2 regions of the Ruminococcus sp. AF17-12 genome follow, and region 2 is predicted to be linked to the other one. Evidence: predicted binding sites of a transcription regulator. Region 2 holds the regulator's gene; the other holds the start of a gene.
The links. Region 2 encodes NrdR, which represses ribonucleotide reductase genes. Its sites were predicted from a motif close to CACNANATNTNGTG; they were not measured.
Positions count from the first base shown of each region.

Region 1: a site for NrdR is predicted at 5,431-5,444, ahead of DWW77_RS04920 (ribonucleoside triphosphate reductase). Genes of this name have one in related genera too.

Region 1 is NZ_QUGY01000003.1:270,637-277,816, forward strand. Features, by position in the region: gene DWW77_RS04900 (ABC transporter ATP-binding protein) at 1-180, opposite strand, end outside; gene DWW77_RS04905 (sensor histidine kinase) at 367-1,425, opposite strand; gene DWW77_RS04910 (response regulator transcription factor) at 1,433-2,104, opposite strand; gene DWW77_RS04915 (ACT domain-containing protein) at 2,132-2,572, opposite strand; gene DWW77_RS04920 (ribonucleoside triphosphate reductase) at 2,907-5,279, opposite strand; gene hflX (GTPase HflX) at 5,494-6,729, opposite strand; gene DWW77_RS04930 (tetratricopeptide repeat protein) at 6,731-7,180, opposite strand, start outside.
Region 2 is NZ_QUGY01000013.1:54,140-61,319, forward strand. Features, by position in the region: gene pap (polyphosphate:AMP phosphotransferase) at 1-1,251, shown strand, start outside; gene sigG (RNA polymerase sporulation sigma factor SigG) at 1,316-2,095, opposite strand; gene DWW77_RS13735 (YlmC/YmxH family sporulation protein) at 2,209-2,463, opposite strand; gene nrdR (transcriptional regulator NrdR) at 2,602-3,051, shown strand; gene gdhA (NADP-specific glutamate dehydrogenase) at 3,243-4,577, opposite strand; gene DWW77_RS13750 (aminotransferase class I/II-fold pyridoxal phosphate-dependent enzyme) at 4,798-6,015, shown strand; gene DWW77_RS13755 (citrate/2-methylcitrate synthase) at 6,263-7,180, shown strand, end outside.

The sequences.
Region 1 (7,180 bases), on a different contig from region 2:
GCGGTCCAGGGCTGCCAGAATATTCAGAAGTGTTGTTTTTCCGGAACCGGACTCTCCCATGATCGCCACATATTCTCCTTCTTCCACCGAAAATGTCACATTGAAAAGTGCCTGCACTTTATTTCCGCCGAAGCGGGTGCTGTATATCTTTTTTACATTTGTTACTTCCAGTAATGCCATACGCTAATTCCTTTCTTATCTGTATTTACAGCGATCCAGGGAGTCGTGCATCATGTTCTAAAGCAATCGAACCTGATGTAAGAATTACCCGAAACGCTATGTTATGGTTTCAGTATAAGAAAATTCTCCGGCGGCTGCCATCGAAGTGGCTTACATTTTACGGAGGAAGCTTACATTTGTGTAAGGTTAATACATCTCCAGATCTTTTTTCCACAGGCTCATCCGAACTTCCGTGCCTTTATCCACCTGGGAATCCACAGTGATCTCGTGACCCAGTTTTCTCAGGATCTTCCGGCTTAAATACAGACCGATCCCGGTAGCACGGTTGTCCTCCCGTCCATTGACGCCTGTGTAGCCTTTTTCGAAGATGCGCGGAAGATCCTCCGGCTGGATTCCGATGCCGGAGTCTGCGATGACCAGAGTTGCCGGGGCCGTATTACAAATCCCCGGGGCCGTATTCTGCTTCAAATTTGGATTCTCAGATACCCTGTTTCCACGCTCATCCTCCAGCCAGATTTCAATGCCGCCCGTTCTTGTATATTTCAACGCATTGGAAAGAATCTGTCCAATGACAAAACCAAGCCATTTTTCATCGGTAAGAACGATCGCATCTGTCCCCTCATATGATAACGAAAGCTTTTTTGACACAAAGATCCCTGCGTATTTATGGATCTGCTCCCGGATGATCCGATCCAGCGAGCATCGGGTCAGCTTCAGATCGGCGGACATGTCCTCCGTGCGAAGGTAGCCCAGCACCATCTCCACATACTGTTCAATGCGAAAAAGCTGTGCCAGGGACTCCCGGTTCTCCTCCGGCTCCTCCCGAATCAGCAGGCGTAGAGCAAAGATCGGCGTCTTGATCTGATGTGCCCACATAGTGTAGTAATCGGTCATTTCTTCCAGAGAACGCTGCCGTTCTGTCTCCGCACCCATCCGCATGCCGTCCAGTTTCCGGATGATATCCCTGTAAAGAAGCTCCACCTCATCGGTGGTCTCGCCCAGCCGGCCCAGATTAATCTCCGGAGCTTTTTCCACCAGGATTAAGTTCTGCACCTTCTGTCTGTAACAGGCATAACCGTATAAAAAAACGGCAGCTCCTGCTCCCAGCCACAGAACTGCCAGATAGACCGCCGCCTCCAGGGGAAGCTGGTACAGGCAGATCACTGCTGTCGACACAGCCGCCATAAAAACACAGGCGATGAAAAAAATTTTTGTCTGTTTTAAATATGCTCGAAATGATTCCATAAAAACCTCACACCATATATCCAAGACCTTTTCGCGTGATGATAAAATCCACAAGGCCTGCCGCCTCCAGTTTTTTGCGAAGGCGTGTAATGTTTACGGTCAGGGTGTTGTCATCCACAAAGCTGTCACTTTCCCACAGTTTTGTCATAATGGCATCTCTGGATACCGGTTTCCCTGCCTGGGAAAAAAGCAGTTCCAAGATACGCAGTTCATTTCTGGTCAGTTCCGTCTCCTCCCCGTTCCAGGTCAGTGTCGCTCTGGAAAGATTGAGAACCGCGCCTTTATGTTCCAGGACATTTCCCGGGTTTCCGAAGGAATAGGTTCTGCGGAGGATTGCCTGGATCTTGGCCACCAGTACGTCCATATCAAAAGGCTTGGCAATAAAGTCATCGGCTCCACGGCTCATGGCCATGACCATGTTCATGTTATCCGCTGCGGAGGAGATGAAGATCACCGGCACCTGGGAAACCTTTCGGATTTCCTCACACCAGTGAAAGCCATTATAAAATGGAAGTTTCAGATCCAGAAGAACAAGCTGAGGATCTTTCCCCGCAAATTCCTGCAGTATATTGGAAAAATCCTCAGCCAGAAAAACGTCATATCCCCAGGAACTGAGATGCTTTTTCAGAAGATTCGCGATTGTTTCGTCATCTTCTACAATAAAAATACGATACTTCATTCCTGTTTGTCCCTTTTATGCGATTGATTACGCCTCTGCTTCTCCATCCGGATCTACCAGGCGGTTCAGAACCTGGAATCCATTGTTACGGAGAACACTCTCTGCAACCAGAAGATCCTCACAGTGCATGATCGCTACCGGAACTTTCAGGCCTCTGTGGAAGAAGGTGTAGATGTAATGAAGGTTTACGTTGCTGTCGCCCATGACACTAAGAAGCTTGTCTAACCCACCGATCTCATCCTGAAGGTCTACCAAGATAGCCTGTGTGATACGAGTCATGTATCCATGCTCAGCCATGATCTCATCTGCTCTTTCCGGATTGTCGCATACCATACGGAAGTTTGCAAACTCCGGTGCGTCAAAGCAGCCGAAACCGTAGATATCGATCTGATTCTCTGCAAGAATCTTTGTAACTTTCTGAAGACTGCCTGGAGTGTTTTCTACGAAGACGATGTTCTGTTTTACCATAATAATTTTCCTCTTTTCTGTTATTCTTTTTTATTTTCTTTTTTTATTTTAGCATGAAATTTGGTGGAAGTGAATCCCTTCCCCAGCGGGGCCCTTCCGGGATGGAGCGTTTCGCGTATACATTCATACGTTAAAGCGTAACGCTTTTAATCATTAAATTTAGGTATAAGTATACCCATCTCGACATGAAATGTCAACCATCTTTTCCAGTCCCCAAATCTCAAACATAAAATATCATAACATAAAATTCCCAATATAAAAAAGGCCAGACACACATCCAACAGACATGCGTCCAGCCATCCATTTTTTACTTACAGTTATTTTGGCAAAAAACTCAATCCAACTCTTCGTCTACATACTTCTGTATATTAGAAGCATTCACATACTTCCTAACCTTCGCCCCGTCAGTAATGACAAGCGTCGGGGCCTGACGAATCCCATACTGCTTGACAAGCTCGGGATTCTGCTCAGCATCGATGATCTCCAGTTCTTCGCCTTCCAGCATTTTCTTTGCCATACGGCAGTTCGGACAAGTGCTGGTCGTAAAAAGATATTTATGAGATTCCACAGGCTGGATCTCCACCTCGTCACCCTTCATGGTCATCACACTGGTGTGGACCTTTTTCAGCTGGGAATGGGTAATATCATAGAGGGTACGATTCTTGTACTCCTGGGTCTTACCATCATTCCAGTTCTGTACAGGACGGTAATATCCTGTGATACGACTGTAAACCTCAGCCTTCTTTCCACATTTCGGGCAGGTGAAATGCTCGCCGCTGATGTAGCCATGCTCCTGACATACGGAATAGGTCGGTGAGATGGTGTAATAGGGCAGGCGATAATTCTCTGCGATCTTACGTACCAGCGCTGCCGCTGCCTTCCAGTCCGGAAGTTTCTCCCCAAGGAATGCATGGAATACGGTTCCTGAAGTATACAGAGTCTGCAGATCGTCCTGAATATCCAGTGCGTCAAAAATATCCGCAGTGTAATCAACCGGCAGATGAGAGCTGTTTGTGTAATACGGAGTGTCGCCCTCTTTTCCCGCTGTTTTGATATCCGGATAACGGCTTCTGTCGTGTTTGGCAAGACGGTATGCAGTGGACTCTGCCGGTGTTGCCTCCAGATTGAAAAGCTCTCCCGGATACTGCTCCTGATAGTCTGAAAGACGGCTTCTCATATGCTCCAGAACCTCTTTTGTAAACTTCTGGGTTTCCGGATCTGTCATGTCTTTTTTCAGCCAGCAGGCATTTAAGCCCGCTTCGTTCATTCCCACAAGACCGATGGTGGAAAAATGATTGTCAAAGCTTCCAAGATATCTCTTCGTGTACGGATACAGTCCCTCATCCAGAAGCCTACTGATCACATCTCTCTTGATATGAAGAGATCTTGCGGAGATATCCATCATGTGGTCCAGGCGCTGATAAAATTCCTTCGGCGTTCTGGAAAGGTATGCGATACGCGGCATATTGATGGTAACAACGCCTACAGAGCCTGTACTCTCACCGGAGCCAAAGAATCCACCACTCTTTTTGCGGAGCTCACGGAGATCCAGGCGGAGGCGGCAGCACATGCTGCGGATGTCGCTTGGCTTCATATCACTGTTGATATAATTGGAAAAATACGGAGTACCGTACTTGGAAGTCATCTCAAAGAGAAGACGGTTGTTCTCGGTATCAGACCAGTCGAATTCCTTTGTGATGGAGTAGGTCGGGATCGGATACTGGAATCCACGTCCGTTGGCATCTCCCTCGATCATGGTCTCGATAAATGCCTTATTGACCATATCCATTTCTTTCTTACAGTCCTTATATTTGAAATCCATGTCCTTGCCGCCTACGATAGCCGGAAGCTCTGCAAGGTCGTCCGGAACGGTCCAGTCCAGTGTAATGTTGGAAAATGGTGCCTGAGTGCCCCAGCGGCTTGGAGTATTTACGCCATATACAAAGGACTCAATGCATTTCTTAACCTCCGGATAGGAAAGGTTGTCTGCCTTTACAAAAGGTGCCAGATAAGTATCAAAGGATGAAAATGCCTGTGCGCCCGCCCACTCGTTCTGCATGATACCCAGGAAATTTACCATCTGGTTGCAGAGTACACTTAAATGCTTTGCAGGTGCAGAAGTGATCTTACCCTCAATACCACCAAGTCCCTCTCGGATCAGCTGCTTCAGGGACCAGCCTGCACAGTAACCGGTCAGCATGGACAGATCATGGATATGGATATCTGCATTTCTGTGTGCATCTGCGATCTCGTTGTCGTAGATCTCAGACAGCCAGTAGTTTGCGGTAACTGCTCCGGAGTTGCTTAAGATCAGACCTCCTACAGAATAAGTAACCGTTGAGTTCTCCTTTACACGCCAGTCCTCAACCTTTACATAGCTGTTTACGATTTCTTTATAGTCAAGGATGGTGGATTTCATATTGCGGATCTTCTCACGCTGCTTACGATAAAGGATATACGCCTTGGCAACATCAGAATATCCGGCCTGGATCAGTACGTTCTCCACACTGTCCTGGATATCCTCAACAGAAATCCGGTTGTTCTCGATCTTATTCTGAAAATCCGCTGTAACACGAAGTCCCAGAAGATCGATCATATCCGAACTGTAATTCTTACCTTTGGCATCAAATGCCTTATCAATTGCCGCAGTGATCTTCCCCATTTTAAATTCGTCTAATTCACCGTCTCTTTTTACTACCTGAAACATAAGAAAATGCCTCCCTCATGCATTTATTTATAAGCGGATATTTCATTCCGCCTCACTTGCCTGCTTACGAACACACTCCGTTTCACAATCTGTGTTCAAAGCGCTGTAGGCTTATTGTATCAGACACGCCTCTTTGCGTCAACATAAAAAGTACCATATATAGTGCCCGTTTTGTTCACGGTACTATATATGGTACTGAGTAGATATTTTAACATTATGTGACTTTCGGATAGATTTCCCGCGGAACTCTTGCTTTTACAGCAATCCCTCCTTCGGTATACTCTTCCGAAAGAAGCTGTCCATACTCACGGATCAGCTGGATCTGACCGGCCTCCGAATAAGGAAAAAGCCGTTCCATATAAATCTGTCCTTCTGCCAGTATCTCAGAAAGAAGCTGCTTAAATTCCTCAAGCCCCTCTCCTGTCCGTGCGGAAATCTTCAGCGTATGGTCTGCCCGGAGATCCCGGAAGCTCTCCCCGGAAACACGGTCCTGCTTGTTAAAAAGTGTGATCGTCTTTTTTCCCAGAGCACCAAGCTCTTTCAGGGTTTCATATACGATATGCATCTGTATCTCCGCCTGAGGATTGGATGCATCTACCACATGAATGATATAATCCGCATATTTGGCTTCCTCCAGAGTACTTTTGAAGGCTTCCACCAGATTGTGGGGAAGCTTGCGGATAAAGCCTACGGTATCCGTAAGAAGAAGCTGCTGTCCGTCATCCAGTGTCAGAAGACGGGTAGTCGGATCCAGTGTGGCAAACAGCTTATCCTCCGAAAGCACCGAGGCGCCTGTCAGTGTATTCAGAAGCGTTGACTTTCCTGCATTGGTATAGCCGACAATGGCTGCTGTCTTCAGATTTCCCACAGCTCTTCTGGAACGGATCAGCTCTCTGTGCTTTTCCACCTGGGAAAGCTCCTGCTTCAGTGCGGAAATCCTGTTCCGGATCAGACGACGGTCTGTCTCCAGCTTTTTCTCACCGGGGCCTCTGGTTCCGATTCCTCCTCCAAGTCGCGAAAGAGAAGAACGTAGTCCCACAAGACGTGCAGACCGGTAACGAAGCTGTGCAAGCTCTACCTGGATCTTGCCTTCACTTGTGACGGCACGCTTCGCAAAAATGTCAAGGATCAGCAGGGTACGATCCATAACCTTGCACTCCAGCTCCCGCTCCAGATTATTCATCTGGGCAGGAGAAAGCTCATCGTCACAGATCACACCATTGGCATCCAGGGCATAGAGAAGACCCTTTACCTCTTCGATCTTGCCTTTTCCGATATAGGTGCCCGGATGTACGGCCTCACGATTCTGAATGATCCTGCCTGCAACCGCCGCACCTGCCGTAGCCGCAAGTTCTCCAAGCTCATCCAGGGATTCCTCCATGTCATCCCCCCGATCTGCCTGGACACCGATCAGGATAACCCTGTCCTGTATTTCCTCAAAATATTCCATATCAGCCCTCCGAAGACGTTCTGGTTTTCAGGAAAGCCCGCTCTTTTTTTGCAGCGGAATCTTCAGGGAACATCTCAATATATTCCTGGACCTTGGTCAGTGCAGTAGCAAAATCCAGCTTTTTTTCATAGGCTACGATCTCATTGAACAGAAGACTCTGCATCTCGTCTGTGGTAGCTGTCGGAAGGCCTTTTGTGATGTTATCAAGAGCGGAATCATAATCTCCGCTTCGGATATCGCACAGTGCCAGACCATTATAGCCCTTGGCGGAATCACCCACTGCGGAAATATACTGCTTGTACATTGCCTGGGCATTTTCCACATCATCCTGGGCCAGATATACCATTCCCAGAAGAAGCAATGCTTCCGTATTATCCTTCTTGGTTGCTTCCAGAAGCTCTTTTTTTGCGTTGCTGTAGTCTTCCATATAGTAGTAGACACGGCCTCTGTC
Region 2 (7,180 bases):
TCAGCACCTACAGAGGAAGAACTTCGGAAACCATTTCTTTACCGATATTTCAGGGAAATCCCGGAAGCGGGCAAGTTTACATTCCTGGATTCAGGATGGATGGATCAGACCTGTCGTGAACGTATGGATAAAAAGCTGAAGGGTGACAATTATTCAAAACGGATTGACAGTATCCGGAGATTTGAACGTCAGCTGACGGATAATGGATATGTACTCCTGAAATTTTTTATGCAGATCGATCGGAAAGAACAGGAAAAACGTATGGGCATCCTTCTGGAAAGCAAGGATACCAGATGGAGAGTCAATGAATATGATCTCTGGCAGAATGATCATTATAAGAAGTGCAGAAAGATTTTCGACCAGTATATGCAGGATACCAATACATCTGCGGCTCCATGGTATATTGTCGATGCCGGTGACCGGAAGTGGGCAGAACTGCAGGTACTGGAAACCATGATTAGCAATATAGAGGTTGCCATGGAAAACAGCAAACATGCAGTGCCGATCCTGCAGAATGTTTTTCCTCTGATGGAGATGCCCAGATTAAGCGAGATTCCTCTGGATGGAAAAGAAGTGGGGGATGAAGAGTACAAGGCTGAGCTTAAGGAACTGCAGGCAAAGCTTGGAAGCCTGCATAACCGTCTTTACCGAAAAAGAGTGCCTGTGATCATCACCTATGAAGGCTGGGATGCTGCCGGAAAGGGAGGAAATATCAAGAGGATCACGGAGGCTCTTGATCCCCGTGGATTTGAGGTACATCCTATCGCAAGTCCGGAGCCTCATGAAAAAGCCCGTCATTATCTGTGGCGTTTCTGGACAAGGCTTCCCAAGGATGGTCACATTGCCATCTTTGACCGGACGTGGTACGGAAGAGTGATGGTAGAACGTCTGGAGGGCTTCTGCAGCGAGAATGACTGGAGACGTGCCTACAATGAGATCAATGAATTTGAGAAGGAGCTTTCTGACTGGGGCGCTGTGATCGTGAAATTCTGGGTCCACATTGATAAGGACACCCAGCTTGCCAGGTTCAACGACCGCCAGAGCAATCCGGAAAAACAGTGGAAGATCACGGATGAGGACTGGAGAAACCGTGAAAAATGGGATCAGTATGAAACAGCAGTAGATGAGATGCTTCAGAAAACCAGCACTGCTTATGCACCATGGCACATTCTGGAATCCGTAGATAAGAAATATGCAAGGCTGAAGGCGCTTCGGATCGTGATCGAAGAAATTGAGAAAGCGCTGAAATAAGAGATAAAAGCTGCGGCAGGATAACAGATATTCTGCTGCAGCTTTTTGTCTGAAGAGAGATGAATCAATTCCGGAGATAGTTTCGCATACTGCGAAGAGCATGTTTTTCCAGTCGGCTGACCTGAGCCTGGGAGATACCAATCTCATCAGCTACCTCCATTTGGGTTTTTCCCTCGTAGAAGCGGAGATCGATAATGTGACGTTCACGCTCTCCAAGCCGGTTCATGGCATCTCGAAGAGAAATATCCTCCACCCAGTTTTCTTCCAGGTTCTTTTTATCACTGATCTGATCCATAACATATAGGGTATCTCCGCCTTCGGAATACACGGGCTCAAAAAGGCTTACCGGGCTCTGGATCGCATCCATGGCATAGACGATCATTTCCTTGTCGATACCGATCTCATCAGCGATTTCTGCAATGGTAGGCTCTTTGAGATGCTGCCGCATATAGTTTTCCCGGGTATAGATGGTTTTGTAAGCGATATCCCGCAGAGAACGGCTGACCCGTATGCTGTTGTTATCACGGAGATATCTTCGGATCTCTCCGATGATCATGGGAACTGCATAGGTGGAAAATTTTACCTGAAGAGTGGTGTCGAAATTATCGATCGCTTTGATCAGGCCGATGCAGCCGATCTGAAAAAGGTCATCCGGATTTTCACTGCTGTTCTGAAAACGCCGGATCACGCTTAAAACAAGCCGCAGATTGCCTTTGATGTACAATTCCCTGGCTTCTTCATCGCCAGCTTTGATTCTTTTAAAGAGCTCCGCCTTTTCTTCCTGATCGAGAACGGGAAGGGTTGAGGTATTTACTCCGCAGATTTCAACTTTATTCAGTGCCATCTTAGAATCCTCCTTGTCTTGTCAGTACATTAAGATGATTCTCAGAGGGCGGTTGAAATATACTTTTTCAGGGAAAATATAAAAAATAAAGGGCCTTGACAATAAGGAGGTATTTATTCTCCGGACAGCAGTTTTTCATTACGGAAATCAACAAGGATGATATCTTCGCCGATCTGGCGGATGCAGTCCCATGGAATGGAATATTCATTTTCTTTGGAAAAACACCAGCAAAATTTTCCCGGTTCCGGCATGATCAGGGCTTTCAGACGTGCGGTTTCACAGCAGAATTCCACATCAAGAGGGCAGCCAAGACTGCGGCAGGTATGGATATTGATCACTTCTTTTTGTTTCAGCTCACAGATGCGCATAAATTCATCACCTGGTATGATTTTATGGAAAATCTGTAAAATTTATGCAAGTCCGATTATTGACACATTATGTGCATTTATTTTATAATAAAAACAAATTTAGTAATGATTTACTGATCCGGAAAGGGGGAGAGTTCTGTGAGATGTCCGTTCTGTAACCAGGATAATACAAGAGTTGTAGATTCCAGACCTGTAGAGGATACCAATTCCATCCGCCGCCGCCGTCTCTGTGATGCCTGCGGAAAGCGTTTTACAACTTATGAGAAGGTGGAAACGATTCCGCTGACTGTGATCAAGAAGGATCAGAACCGGGAAAGCTATAAACGTTCCAAGATCCAGGATGGTGTTCTTCGTGCTTGCTATAAGCGCCCCATTCCCATTGAGAGAGTGGAAGAGATGATCGATTCCATAGAAGGAGATATTTTCCGGTCAGAAGACCGTGAGATCAGCAGTACCAAGATCGGAGAGATCGTTATGGAGCATCTGAAGGATCTGGATGCGGTGGCGTATGTACGATTTGCGTCTGTATACAGAGAGTTTAAAGATGTCAGTACCTTTATGGATGAGCTGAAGAAGCTGATCAATTAAGAGATTAAATGAATAGACTGCAAATGCAGGAGATTTCAGGCCGATTGTCAAAAGACAACCGGCCTTTTTTGAAACATGAATGTTCGATTTTTCAGAGATCGTAAAAGTGGATACAAAAAAACAGGAACCGCCTGGGAAAAATCCTCTGCGGTCCCTGCTATAAATATATATTAATGATTCAGGAAACTTAATTAAACAATACCCTGAGCTTTCATAGCGTCAACAACTTTTTCGAAGCCGGCGATGTTTGCACCTACAACATAGTTGTCTTCCATACCGTAACGTTTAGCAGCGTCATCAGCTTTGTGGAAGATATCGATCATGATGTGGTGGAGTTTCTCATCAACCTCTTCTCTTGTCCAGGAAAGTCTCATGGAGTTCTGGCTCATCTCAAGTGCAGATGTGGCAACACCGCCAGCGTTTGCGGCTTTACCAGGCATGAAGAGAACACCGTTCTCCTGAAGGTATGTTGTTGCATCAAGAGTAGTAGGCATGTTTGCACCTTCAACGACGTATTTGCAGCCATTTGCAACCAGTGTTTTAGCTCCGTCAAGACCAAGCTCGTTCTGAGTAGCACATGGAAGGTAGATATCACATTTGATATTCCAGATGCCAAGTCCCTCAGTGTAGGTAGCACCCTCAACACGGTCTGCATATTCTTTGATACGTCCACGTTTTACTTCTTTGATATCCTTTACGACGTCAAGGTTGATTCCGTTCGGATCGTAGACATATCCGTTGGAGTCGTTCATTGCAACAACCTTGGCACCAAGCTGAGTAGCTTTCTCAACAGCGTAAATAGCTACATTACCGGAACCTGTTACAACGATTGTTTTTCCTTCTACGGAATCATTGTGAGCTTTGGCGATCTCGTTGAGCATGTATACAACACCGTAACCGGTAGCCTCTGTACGGATCAGGGAACCTCCGAAGGAAAGACCCTTTCCTGTAAGGACACCCTCATAAAGGCCACGGATTCTCTTATACTGTCCGAAGAGATAACCGATCTCACGTCCGCCGACACCGATGTCACCAGCCGGAACATCTGTATCTGCGCCGATATATTTGCAAAGCTCTGTCATAAAGCTCTGGCAGAATGCCATAACCTCTCTGTCAGATTTACCCTTAGGATCGAAGTTGGAGCCACCTTTTCCACCGCCGATCGGAAGACCTGTAAGAGAGTTTTTAAAGGTCTGCTCAAAACCAAGGAATTTCAGGATACCCTGATTTACAGAAGGATGGAATCTTAAGCCGCCTTTGTATGGTCCGATGGCGCTGTTGAACTGAACACGATATCCCTTGTTAACCTGTACAGTTCCGTTATCATCGATCCACGGTACTTTGAAGGAGATGATCCTCTCTGGCTCTACAAGACGCTCAAGGATAGAAAGTTTACGATACTCTTCCTCATTTTTGTCAATTACGACTTTAAGGGAATCGAGAACTTCCTTAACTGCCTGATGGAATTCTGGCTCGCCAGGATTCTGTGCTACAACTCTTTCATAAACTTCTTCTGTGTAAGACATTGTTGTTTCCTCCTCATCACATATTAAATTGCGTTGAAAACTAAATTCGAGTGCTATTATACATTAACATGCTAAAAAAGGGAAGTGCTAAATTTAATTTTTTTAAATTTTTATTTCTTGCGTTGAAAGCCTAAATGTGAGATGATATAGAATAAATATTTTTTGACTATGAAATTAAAATGGTTAAATAATAGTGAAAATTAGAAGAGGAGTGGTTTTTATGAGAACATTCGGGAAATCATCAAAGCTTGACAACGTGCTGTACGATGTGCGCGGACCGGTTGTGGATGAGGCTGCCAGAATGGAAGAAGATGGAATGGAGATTCTGAAGCTGAATATTGGTAATCCGTATCCGTTTGGGTTTTCAGCACCTCAGGAAGTGATCCTGGATATGCTGAGTAATGTTCGTACTTCCCAGGGATATTCCGATTCCAAGGGCATTTTTTCTGCAAGAAAAGCGATCATGCAGTATGCACAGCTTCGCGGGATCCCGGGAGTTACCATTAATGATATTTATACGGGAAATGGTGTCAGTGAACTGATCAACCTCTGTATGCAGGCGCTGCTTGATAACGGGGATGAGATCCTGATCCCGGCTCCGGATTATCCGTTGTGGACAGCTACTGCAACACTGGCAGGCGGAAATGTAGTTCATTATATCTGTGACGAACAGTCTGACTGGTATCCGGATATTGAGGATATCAAGAGCAAGATCACACCAAGGACCAAGGCGATCGTTATCATCAATCCCAATAACCCTACAGGTGCAGTATATCCGAAGGAGATCCTGGAACAGATCGCAGACATTGCAAGAGAAAATGAGCTGATCATCTTTTCTGATGAGATCTATGACCGTCTTGTTATGGATGGATATAAACATACTTCGATTGCATCCCTTGCACCCGATGTGTTCTGTGTAACATTTTCAGGCTTGTCCAAGTCTCATATGATCGCAGGTTTCCGCATCGGATGGATGATCTTAAGTGGTGCAAAAAGTAAGGCGAAGGGTTATATAGAGGGAATCAATATGCTCTCTTCCATGCGTCTCTGCTCAAATGTTCCGGCACAGTCTATTGTACAGACTGCACTTGGCGGATATCAGAGTGTCAATGAATATACGCAGCCGGGCGGACGTGTTTATGAGCAGAGAGACTTTATTTACAAGGCACTGAATGATATTCCGGGAATTTCCGTTGTAAAACCACATGCGGCATTTTATATATTCCCGAAGATCGATACTGAGAAATTCAATATTTTCAATGATGAACAGTTTGCTTTGGATTTTCTTCATGAGAAACAGGTGCTTGTTGTTCCGGGCAAGGGATTCAACTGGAACCAGCCGGATCACTTCCGTATTGTTTATCTGCCGGATATCCGCCAGCTTGACAAGGCAATGAAGAAGATGAAAGAGTTCTTTGCTACATATAAGCAGGGCTGATCGCAGATAGACAAGAAGAGATTTGCGATCCGCATTCGCTGCCTGCTCATAACCGATAAACTGTAAAGCAGGTATTCGGTTATATTTTCGGCATAGACCGGAACCGAAAAAAATGTTATAATATATCTGAAATATCCCGGCCAGCTACGCCGGGATATACAAATAAGACCAGAATTGCTTGAGAGGGGAATGAGGAGGGACCGTTATCGAACAGCAATAAAACAGAAATCGAAAGGGGAAATAACTGATGAGCAAATTCAACATGAAAGTGACACCTGAGATTGAGAAACTTACCCAGATCTGTCGTGAGAATGACAAACTGGATCTGTCTTTATATGGCAAATACGATGTCAAGCGAGGCTTGCGTGACCTGAATGGAAAGGGTGTCCTTGCAGGACTGACCCAGATCTCCAATGTCCAGGCAACGAAGATCGTGGACGGAAAAGAGGTTCCCTGCGCAGGTAAGCTTTCTTATCGCGGGTATGACATTAAGGATCTGACAAATGGTTTTATCAATGACCGGCGCTTCGGTTTTGAGGAAGTAACCTATCTGCTTCTTTTCGGAAAGCTTCCGGATCAGGAAGAACTGAATGGATTTTCCGGGATTCTTGCGAACCAGCGTATGCTTCCGCGGAATTTTGTAAGGGATGTCATTATGAAGGCACCATCCAGAGATATTATGAACGCTCTGTCAAGAAGCGTGCTGACACTTTATTCCTACGACAAAGACCCGGATAATATTGAACTGGAGAATGTGCTCCGTCAGTGTATCAACCTGATCAGCGTTTTCCCGCTGTTATCTGTTTATGCATATCAGGCCTATAACCACTATGAGAAAGGCAAGAGTCTTTATATCCATCAGCCTAAAAAGAAGCTTTCCACAGCTGAGAATATCCTGCGTCTGTTAAGACCGGATAAGAAGTATACGGCACTGGAGGCAGAGATCCTTGATATTGCTCTGATCCTTCATATGGAGCATGGCGGTGGTAATAACTCTACTTTTACTACACATGTGGTTTCCTCTTCCGGGACAGATACGTATTCTGCGATCGCGGCAGCACTAGGTTCTCTGAAAGGCCCGAAACACGGCGGTGCCAACATCAAAGTCGTAAAAATGTTTAACGATATGCGTAAACACGTACATGACTACAGTGATGAAGAGGAG